2 linked regions of the Victivallis lenta genome follow. The protein of the gene in region 1 interacts with the protein of each later gene in a pairwise test. Links are inferred from orthologs where the notes say so. Each region holds a gene or a part of one and is shown on either strand. Other genes may lie near its edges.

Region 1 (5,361 bases):
CTGGCCCGCTCGGCATCGTTCGACGATCTCGCCGCCGGCATCCGGGCCGGGAACTCCGCCGCCGTCGACGCGCCGGAGAACGAGCGTCCGCACTGCCACGGCAGCTGCCGCCTTTCGCGTTATATGCACTTCCTGCTGCGCGAATATTTTCCGCGCCACGAAGCGCTCTGCCGGACCGAAGGCGAACTCATGCTCGCCATTCTCGGCGGGGAACCCGGCCTGAGCCCGGTGCTCGAACTGCTTGCGAAGCGTCCGGCTGCTTTCCGCGAACGCGTTCTCGGCGGAGCGGAAGGGAAATAACGCCATGACTCTCGTTGCGTTCCTGCTCGTTCTCGTTTCGGTATTCCTGCATGCCGGCTGGAATTTCCTGAGTAAAAAGCAGATTCCGTCGCTCAGCTTTTACAGCCTGACGAGTACCACCGCGGCGCTGCTGTGGCTGCCGTGCTTTCTGCTGTCGGATCTGCGGCTCGGAAACCTGCCGGCCATGTTCTGGCCGATTCTGGCCGGGAGTCTGGTCAGCGAATTCATCTATATCTACGGCCTCGCCAACGCCTACCGGAAGGACGACATCTGTCTGGTTTACCCGCTGACGCGGGCGCTGCCGGTGCTGCTGACCGCCGCCGTCACGCTGCTGGCCGGAATCGGCGCGCCGCCCGGACCGGTGACGCTGGCGGGCATGGTGATTTTAAGCTCGGGCTGCTTGCTGATGCCGCTCATGCGCTGGAATCAGTTCCGGCCGGCCAGCTACCGTTCCGGCGCCCTGAAGTTCATCGTGATCGCGGCGGCCGGCACGACCGGCTACACGATCTTCGACAGCATGGCGATCCGCCTCGTCCGCGCCAGTGTGGAACAGACGGGACTCCTCAGCTCGATGGCCTACCTGTTTCTGATCGAAGCCGGGCTCGCCCTCATGCTGCTCTTTGCGGTTTCGTGCAGCATATCCGAGCGGCAGGAGTTCCGGAAACTGTTCCTGAAGACGAAAACCCCGGTGATCTCCGGAATCTTCTCGTCGACCGCCTATATCCTGATCCTGATCGCCATGACCCACGTCACGAACGTCAGCTACATTCAGGCGTTCCGCCAGATGAGCCTCCCGATCGGCGTCCTGGCCGGAATCTTCCTGCTGCATGAAAAGCCCGGCCGCCCGCGGCTGGCCGGGATTGCGCTGGTCATCACCGGACTGGTCGTCGTCGCCGTCGGCTCCTGATGAAAACACAAAGAGCGGAAACGGCCTCAACGCCGTTCCCGCCCACTCAAAGAACTTTCCCTTACTTCACCCGGATGGTTCCGGCGCGGCCGTGCGCGGCCAGGCTCTCCATCTCGCCGAAGCATTCGACGATGCCCGCTTCGCGCCGCAGCGCCGCCTCGTCGTACTTCACGAGGCTTGTCCGGCGGAAAAAGCTGACCGTCTCCAGCCCGTTGAAGTAGTGCGCGCTCGATGCGGTCGGCAGAACATGCGACGGACCGGCGCAGAAATCGCCGATCGCCTCCGGCGTCCAGGCCCCGAGAAAGATTGCGCCGGCCGCCGTGATCTTCGCCGCGACCGCCTCCGGATTCGCCGTCTGGATTTCGAGGTGCTCCGGCGCGTAGGCGCTCGCCACGCGGGCGGCCTGTTCGAGGTCCGCGACGTGGATCAGGAAAATGCCGCGGGCTTCGACCCGTTCGACCGTGGCGAGCTTCGGCAGCGTCGCCTTCTGGCGCTGGAACGCGGCCTCCACCCGGTCGATCATCGCGCGGTCGGTCGTGACCAGCACCGCCTGCTCAAGTCCGGAGCCGTGTTCGGCCTGGCTCAGCAGGTCGGCCGCGATGAATTCAGGATTCGCTTCCGCATCCGCGATGACGAGGATTTCCGACGGCCCCGCCACCATATCGATCGCGACCTTGCCGTAAAGCAGTTTCTTGGCCGCCGTCACATATGCGTTGCCGGGGCCGACCAGCTTCTCAACCTTGCGGATCGACTCCGTGCCGAGCGCAAGCGCCGCGACACCATATACGCCGCCGAGCCGGTAGATTTCAGTCACGCCCGCCTTGCGCATCGCATAGAGCACGGCCGGATGAACCTTCCCCTCCCGGTTGGCCGGAGTCGCCGCGACGATTTCGCGGACTCCCGCCGCACCGGCAATCCCGGCCGTATGCAGCACGGTCGAAACCAGCGGAGCCGTGCCGCCCGGGATATAGACGCCGACCCGGTCCATCGGAGTGAATTTCTCCCCGAGCATGACCCCGGCACGCGGGGATGCGGACCAGGCGCGCGGCACCGTCGCCAGCGCAAAATCGCGCACCTGCGACAAAGCCGTGTCGATCGCTTTTTTCTCGCGCTCCGAAAGCAGGGCCGCAGCGGCGTCGATCTCCTCGTCCGTCACCCGGAACCGGGCCGGATCGAGTTCGACCCGGTCAAACTTCGCGGCATACTTCACAAGAGCCGCATTCCCCTCGCGGCGGACGTCATCGATGATCGCCGCAACCTGCGGCTCGATCTCCGGCGGATAGCCGGGCCGGTCCGCCAGAGCGCGGAGCTCGTTTTCAAAGCCGGGAGAGTCGTAATAGAGTTTCTTCATTGCTTCACCCAGACCAGTGTATTGTCGATCAGGCGCGTGTTGCCGAAATAGACGGCGAGCGCGACCAGAAGGTCCGCCGTCTTCGCATTCGGCGTCTCAAGCGTCGATGCGTCGAGCGCTTCGACATAATCAATCCGCCCGCCGGCTTTTTCAATTTCATGTTTCATGACCTCAAGCACGGCCGGAATCGCCTCGACCCCGCCGGCGATCAGCGCCGGGCGCGCCGCATCGAGCACGCGCGACAGAATCACCGCGCGCTCCTTCTCATCGGCCGTCAGATAGGCATTGCGCGACGAAAGCGCCAGCCCGCTGTGCTCGCGGATCAGCGGAGCCGCCACGATTTCAACCGGAAAATTCAGATCACGCACCATCCGCCTGATGACCAGCAGCTGCTGGGCGTCCTTCATGCCGAACACCGCGTAATCCGGCAGCGCCAGATTGAAAAGCTTCGCAACCACCGTCGTCACGCCGCGGAAGTGGCCCGGGCGCCGGGCGCCGCAAAGCGGGCGCGACAGCTTCTGCTCCTCGACCACGGTCGACGCGTCGGGCGCATACATCACGCCCGGCTCCGGCGCGAACACCGCATCGGCGCCGTGCTCGGTGCAGAGCTTCGCATCATGCTCGAAATCGCGCGGATACTTGTCGAGATCCTCGGACGGCCCGAACTGAATCGGGTTCACGAAGATCGAGACGATCACGAGATCGGCCTTCTGCCGGGCGATGTCGATCAGCGAACAGTGCCCGGCATGCAGATACCCCATGGTCGGCACGAGCGCGATCGTGCGGCCGGCGCGCTTGTTCGACAGCGCGTAAGCCTGAAGCTCGGCCGGCGTCCTGAAGATTTCCATGATCAGATCTCCGTCAGCCAGCCGTGCCGGTCCGGACGTTCGCCGACCTGAACGCCGGTCATCTCGTCATACAGTTTCTTCAGCTGCGGTCCGATTTCGGTGAAATGGTAGTCGATCACCTCGTCGCCGTTGAAAATGCGTCCCACCGGAGTCAGCACCACGGCGGTGCCGCAGGCCGCGACCTCCGCGAAATCGGCAAGCTCCGACGCGCGGATCTTGCGCCGCTCGACCGGCATGCCGAGGTCGGCGGCCAGCGTCATGAGCGAGTTGTTCGTGATCGAAGCGAGGATCGAATCCGATTCGCTCGTGACGTATTTGCCGTCCTTCGTGATTGCGAGGAAGTTGCTCGTGCCGAACTCGTCGATGAACGTGTGCGTGGCCGGGTCGAGGAACAGTGCGACCGCGCAGCCGCGCTCCTTCGCCTGCTTGCTCGAGATCAGGCTGGCCGCATAGTTGCCGGCCGCCTTGATATGCCCGGTGCCGTGCGGGGCGGCGCGGTCGTAGTCGCGCGAAATCATCGCGTCGACCGGCTTGATGCCGCCCTTGTAATAGGCGCCGACCGGCACGACCATGATGATCAGCTCATATTCGAGGCTCGCGCCGACGCCGATCTGCGGCGTGGTGCCGAACATGACCGGACGGATGTAGAGCGCGCCGCCGGTGCCGTAGGGCGGCACGAAGTCGGCATTGTCGCGCACGACGGTCTTCACCGCCTCGACGAATTTGTCGACCGGAAACTCCGGCATCAGCAGGTGGCTCGCGGAACGGTTCAGCCGCCTGCCGTTCTCTTCCGGGCGGAAGATGCGGACTTTGCCGTCCTTGCAGCGGAACGCCTTGCCGCCTTCGAAAATCGCCTGGCCGTAATGGAATGCGTTGGCCGCGACGCTTACGGTGATGTCATAGGAGCCGGTAAGCGTACCGTCATCCCACTTCCCGTCCGCGTAATGGAACCGGATGTTGCTCCGGGCCGGCATGAATTTGAATCCGAGATTTTCCCAGTCGATGTCCATGATCAGATGCCCTCCAGACTGCATGTTTCACGTATCAGAGGAAAATATAGCAGAGTTCAGGCGTAATATCAAGATTTTTTTTATGCATAAACCCGCGCGGGAGAAAGAATCGCAAAAAAAACATCTTTATTGTCGGAAAAAGATTGGAATTTTCATATTTCAAGTCTATTTTAAATGGCAAAACGAATTTGCCACAGTCCACAGGATTGCATTTCAGGAGGGAAACGAATTATGATGAAGCATTTCTTGAGTTCAGCCGTCATCGTCGCACTGCTCGGCCTCGGCGGAGCCGGCTGCAGTCTGTTCAGCAACGATACGCCGGAAGAAAATACCACGATGGTGGAAGAAGCGTTCGATGATCCGGCCGGCGGCTTCAACCAGACCGGCCTCGGCGGCACCCCGGGTGATCCGTTCGGACCCGGAGCGGCCTCCGGATGGTCCGACGGAGCCAATGACGGAATCAACGCCGGCAAGACCGATCCGGACGGCTGGACCGAAGCCGACCCGACCGGCAACCGCCTCAATATGCCGATCATCTATTTCGCGTATGATTCGGACGTGCTCGTGCCGTCCGAACAGAACAACCTCGACCGCATCGCCGATTACCTGAAGCAGAATCCGACGCTCGGGCTCCTGATCGAAGGCCACTGCGACCAGCGCGGCACCGAAGAGTACAACCGCGCGCTCGGCGAACGCCGCGCGAATGCGATCCGCGCCTACCTGGCCGGCCGCGGGCTGGCCGACCACCGGATGAAGACGCTCAGCTACGGCAAGGACAAGCCGGCCGTCGAAGGCTCGGGCGAAGCCGTCTGGGGCCAGAACCGCCGCGGCGTTCCGGTCCCGATGCGGATGCCGCAGCGCTGATCAGCCTCCGCAAGATGCGTTTTTCCAGCAGCTTTTAAGCCCGCAGAAGCCCGCTCGTCCGGTTGTTCATCCGACCGGCCG
Region 2 (4,511 bases), on another replicon or contig:
GACTCAGAGGCGATCTTCGCGTCGGTGCGCAAGACCGGTCGCTGCGTGGTGGTCAGCCAGTGCGTCGACATCGGCAGTTTCACGGGTGAAATCGTTTCGCAGGTCGTGGCGAACTGCTTCGACGACCTCGACGCCCCGGTTCTGAAGATCGGCGCGAAGAACGGCATCGCTCCGCAGGCCTACACGCTCGAAGAGGCGTTCCTGCCGACCGCCGCCGACATCGTCGCGGCCGTGAAGAAGCTTTACTGATTCAACGGAACAGGAGACATTCATTATGGCGACCAAGATACCCGTTCCGAAACTCGGACAGTCCGAAGAGACCGTGACCATCGCCTCGTGGCGGGTCAAGGAAGGCGACAAGATCAAGAAGGGCGACGTCCTTTTTGAAGTCGAAACCGACAAGGCCGTACTCGAAGTCGAATCGCAGTTCGAAGGCACGATCCTGAAGATCGTAACTCCGGTCGGCGTCGAAGTCCCGGTCATGACCACGACCGCGGCGATCGTCGGCGAACCCGGCGAGCAGATTCCGGCCGACATGCTGGCGGCGGCTCCCGCCGCTGCCCCGGCGGCCTCTGCCCCGGCTCCGGTTCCCGCCCCGGCTCCGCAGGCAGCGCCCGCGCCTGCCGCACAGAAGGCGGCGGCTCCCGCACCCGCTCCGGCTGCACCTGCACCCGTCGTCGTCGCCGCTGCCCCGGTGCCGGCCCCGAAAACCGTGCCGGCCCCGGCGAAGAAGCCGGTTTCGCCGCGGGCGAAGAAGTTCGCGGCAGGCTACCTGATCAATCTCGCGAAGGTTCCGGCCGCCGGAACGCGCGTGACAGAGCAGGATGTGAAAAACTATCTCGAATCGACCGGATACTTCAAGCGCAAAATCACCCCGGTCGCGCTGAACCTCGCGGCTGAGGCGAAGCTCGAAATGGCCGAACTCGAAGGCTCCGGCGACGGCGGCCGCATCACGATCGCGGATGTGAAGGCCGCGATCGCGGAGCGTCCGAAGCCGTTCAACACCATGCGCAAGGTCATCGCGCAGCGGCTGACCCAGTCGAAGCAGACGATTCCGCACTTCTACGTGACCGTCGCAATCGACATGAGCGACCTCATGAAAAAGCGCAAAAAGCTGAAGGAAGAGGGGATCAACCTCTCCGTCAACGTCTTCATCATCAAGGCGGTCGCCCTGGCGCTCAAGGAGTTCCCGAACGTGAACTCGTTCTGCGACGGCAACTCGGTTTCGCAGAAATCGAAGGTCAACATCGGCATGGCGGTTTCGGTCGACAACGGTCTCGTCGTCCCGGTCATCGCGAACGCGGACCGCAAGGGGCTCGACGAAATCCAGGCCGAGTCCGGCGAACTCGCCGAAAAGGCGCGTTCCGGCAAACTCACTCCGGATGAGATGAAGGGCGGCACCTTCACGATCTCGAATATGGGCATGATGAACGTCGAAAGCTTCCAGGCGATCGTGAATCCGGGCGAAAGCGCGATTCTCGCCGTGGCCAGCTGCATCCCGACCCCGGTCGTGCGCGACGGGGAAATCGTGATCCGCGACATCATGAAAGTCACCGTGTCCGCCGACCATCGCGTTGTAGACGGCGCCATGGCGGCTTCCTTCGCGAACTGCATCCGCGAAAAACTCGAGAATGCCGCACTCTGGGATTCGCTGATCTGACCGGCGGAAAGAAGCAGAACTCCCCGGCAAGGCGTGACATGCACTTGCCGGGGAGTTTTTTTTATTACCGCGGAAACAACGCTTTCCGGAGCCCCTCGCCGGTGAAGTTGAAGGCGAGAACGGCGATGAAGAGGGCGATGCCGGGAAACAGCGTCAGATGCCAGTATTCGAGCGGATTGTCGAACGCCTGGCGCAGCAGCCCGCCCCAGCTCGCCGTCGGCGGCTGGACGCCGAAACCGAGGAAGCTGAGGCCGCTTTCGGCCAGAATCGCACCCGCCACGCCAAAGGTGAAGCTGATGAGGATGGGCCCGGTGATGTTCGGCAGCAGATGGACCGTCATCGTCCGCCAGGCGGAGATGCCGACCACCTCGCAGCTCTGGATGTACGGCAGCGCCCGCTGCTTGAGCACTTCGCCGCGGACAAGGAACGTCAGCCCGATCCAGCCGGTGAGCCCGATCACAGCAATGACGACGAGGATCGACTGCTCGAACTTGCGGTCTTTCAGGATCGACATCAGAATCAGCAGAAGCAGGAAGGTCGGGAAACAGAGCAGGATTTCCACGAGGCGCATGACCGCCAGGTCGAACCAGCCGCGATAATAGCCGGCCATCAACCCGACCAGGGTGCCGATGACCAGCGCGATCGCCGTAGCGAAGAGTCCGACCGCCAGCGAAGCGCGCGCGCCGTAAATCATGCGGCTGGCCACATCGCGGCCGACTTCGTCGGTGCCGAGCCAGTGCTCCCGGGAGGGCTTCTGATAGGGCCTGGCGATAATTTCGAACGGTCCATACGGAATCGGCGCGAAAACGGCCCGTTCGCCGGACTCCGCCGCCGCCAGGCGATAGTCGGTCTTATCGAGCTTCGGGCGCGCCGCCGCGAACGGCAGCAGCAGAAGCAGCGCGGCCGCTCCGCACAGAATCCGCCGCGGGAACTGCCGGCGAACGATCAGGGCGATCAGCAGCCAGAGCGGCAGCAGCAGCAGGACATAGTTGAAAAACTGTTCCACCAGAAATTCGGTCGAATCCGGAGCAAACAGAAAAGGCAGGAACGGAAGCCGGAGCCCTTCTTTTCCGAAAACCAGCAGCGGCCGGCCATTGGCCAGCAACGGCGCCGCGACGGCAGGCACCAGTAAAATCAGAATGCCGACCACCCCGAGCCTACCCTGGAAATCGGCAAAAAAACGGCGCCTGGCCGCAGCGAAAAACGAGTGCTGAGCCGGCGCCTGACTCACAACAGCCCCTTTTCCCGCAGGAGCGCGAGCTCCGCGATCAGGTTCGGGGTGAAGCTCTCCCGGTTTTCCGGCCCGGCCAGTTCGTCCGCCGTCCAGAAGCGAATCTCGTCGATCTCTTCCGGCTGGAAACGGAACGGCCCGGCGGACCGCAGGGCGTATACCCGGACATCTTCGGATTCGACCGCATTGCGGATCTTCGAATCGAACAGGTGCCGGAGTTCGCCGGCCGAAGCCGTCACGCCGAGCTCTTCGCGGAGCTCGCGCAATGCGGCGGTGAGATAATCCTCGCCCGCGTCAACGTGGCCGCCGACGGCGGTATCCCACTTCCCGGGCTGGATATCCTTCGACCGCGAACGCTTCTGCAGCAGAATCCGGCCGCCGGCGGGGTGAAACACCACCACATGACTCGTATGATGCAGAAGCGCCGGATTCCCGTGGCACTCGCTCCGCAGAGCGCGGCCGATCCGGTTGCCCGCTTCGTCATAGATGTCGAAATATTCCTGCTTCATCCCGCTGTCCCGGTGCGTGTTACTTCGCCGCCTTCGCCTTCAGGCCTTCGGCGTAAGCCGCCATGTTGTCCTTCAGCTTCTTCAGCGATTCGCCGATCTTGTCGGCCTCGGCCTTCAGCTGGCGGCCCTTGTCGCCGAGCAGTTCCTGCGGCGAGAGATCCTTGACCTTGGCAAGCGCGGCGTTGAGCTCTTCGGTCTTCGCGGCAATCGCCTTCGTGTACTCATCGACGGCCTTCTGAATCTTGGCCGAATCCCAGCTCGCGATCTCCTGCCGGATCTGTTCCGGCGTCTTGTTCTCGTCGACGCTGCTGCCGCAGCCGGCAAGCAGTCCGGCCGCGACAACGGCTCCGGCGAACATCAAAGTGACTTTCTTCATGATTTCTTCTCCTTACTCGATTACTCCGGGCCGACCCATTCAGCCGCGGATCAGTTTCAACAGTTCATCCCGCTTCTCTTCCATCAACGCTTCGCTGTCCGCCTCGACGATGAGGCGGAGCAGCGGCTCGGTGTTCGAGCTGCGGACATTGAACCACCAGTTCGGATATTCAGACGAAATGCCGTCGAGCTCATACATGTTGCCGTCGGCATATTTTTTGCGGATCGCATCGAGGACCGGCTTCACATCCGCGACCGTCGAGTTGATTTCGCCCGACGAGAAATACTTGCGCAGCGGAGCGACGAGCTCGCTGACCGGCTTGCCCTTCTTGCAGACGAGGTTCGCGAGCTTGATCAGCGCCAGCCCCTGGCACTCGGCCGTGAAATTCTCCTTGAAATAGTAATGCCCCGAGAGCTCGCCCGCGAAGACCGCGTCGTTCTCACGCATCTGCGCCTTGATGAACGCATGGCCGACCCGGCTCTGGATCGCCTTGCCGCCGTTCGCGCGGATGCACTCCGGAACCGCGCGGCTGCTCCGCAGGTCGTAGAGGATCGTCGCCGGGCCGTCCGAAAGAATGTCCTGCGCGATCAGCGCCGTGAAGAGATCCATCGGGATGATTTCACCTTTGTCGTCGATGAAGCCGCAGCGGTCCGCATCACCGTCGAACGCCGCACCGAAATCGGCGCCGGCTTCGACCACTTTCGCCCGGATCGCATCGAGCGTGGCCAGATGCAG

The links. The genes of interacting proteins can lie anywhere in the genome.
Region 2: the proteins of panC (region 1) and FYJ85_RS14745 interact in binary tests that used the Escherichia coli proteins (3 or more experiments, as listed by UniProt). The link is inferred for Victivallis lenta from one-to-one orthologs.

The regions. Positions count from the first base shown.
Region 1 is NZ_VUNS01000016.1:22,204-27,564, reverse strand. The notes cover bases 1,481-4,298. They hold panC (pantoate--beta-alanine ligase), read right to left. Parts: upstream 3,407-4,298; coding sequence 2,555-3,406; downstream 1,481-2,554. Other genes in these bases: FYJ85_RS14085 (branched-chain amino acid aminotransferase), read right to left, coding at 3,409-4,298; hisD (histidinol dehydrogenase), read right to left, coding at 1,481-2,558. Also shown: FYJ85_RS14105 (PHP domain-containing protein), read left to right, coding at 1-300; FYJ85_RS14100 (EamA family transporter), read left to right, coding at 305-1,207; more of hisD, read right to left, coding at 1,269-1,480; more of FYJ85_RS14085, read right to left, coding at 4,299-4,416; FYJ85_RS23185 (OmpA family protein), read left to right, coding at 4,648-5,280. UniProt on the Escherichia coli protein: Catalyzes the condensation of pantoate with beta-alanine in an ATP-dependent reaction via a pantoyl-adenylate intermediate.
Region 2 is NZ_VUNS01000017.1:49,303-53,813, reverse strand. What follows is about bases 1,645-4,511. They hold FYJ85_RS14745 (NUDIX hydrolase), read right to left. Parts: upstream 3,401-4,511; coding sequence 2,888-3,400; downstream 1,645-2,887. Other genes in these bases: FYJ85_RS14735 (phosphomannomutase/phosphoglucomutase), read right to left, coding at 3,816-4,511; FYJ85_RS14740 (hypothetical protein), read right to left, coding at 3,420-3,776; FYJ85_RS24315 (ABC transporter permease subunit), read right to left, coding at 1,725-2,891; FYJ85_RS14755 (dihydrolipoamide acetyltransferase family protein), read left to right, coding at 1,645-1,660. Also shown: FYJ85_RS14760 (alpha-ketoacid dehydrogenase subunit alpha/beta), read left to right, coding at 1-249; more of FYJ85_RS14755, read left to right, coding at 275-1,644.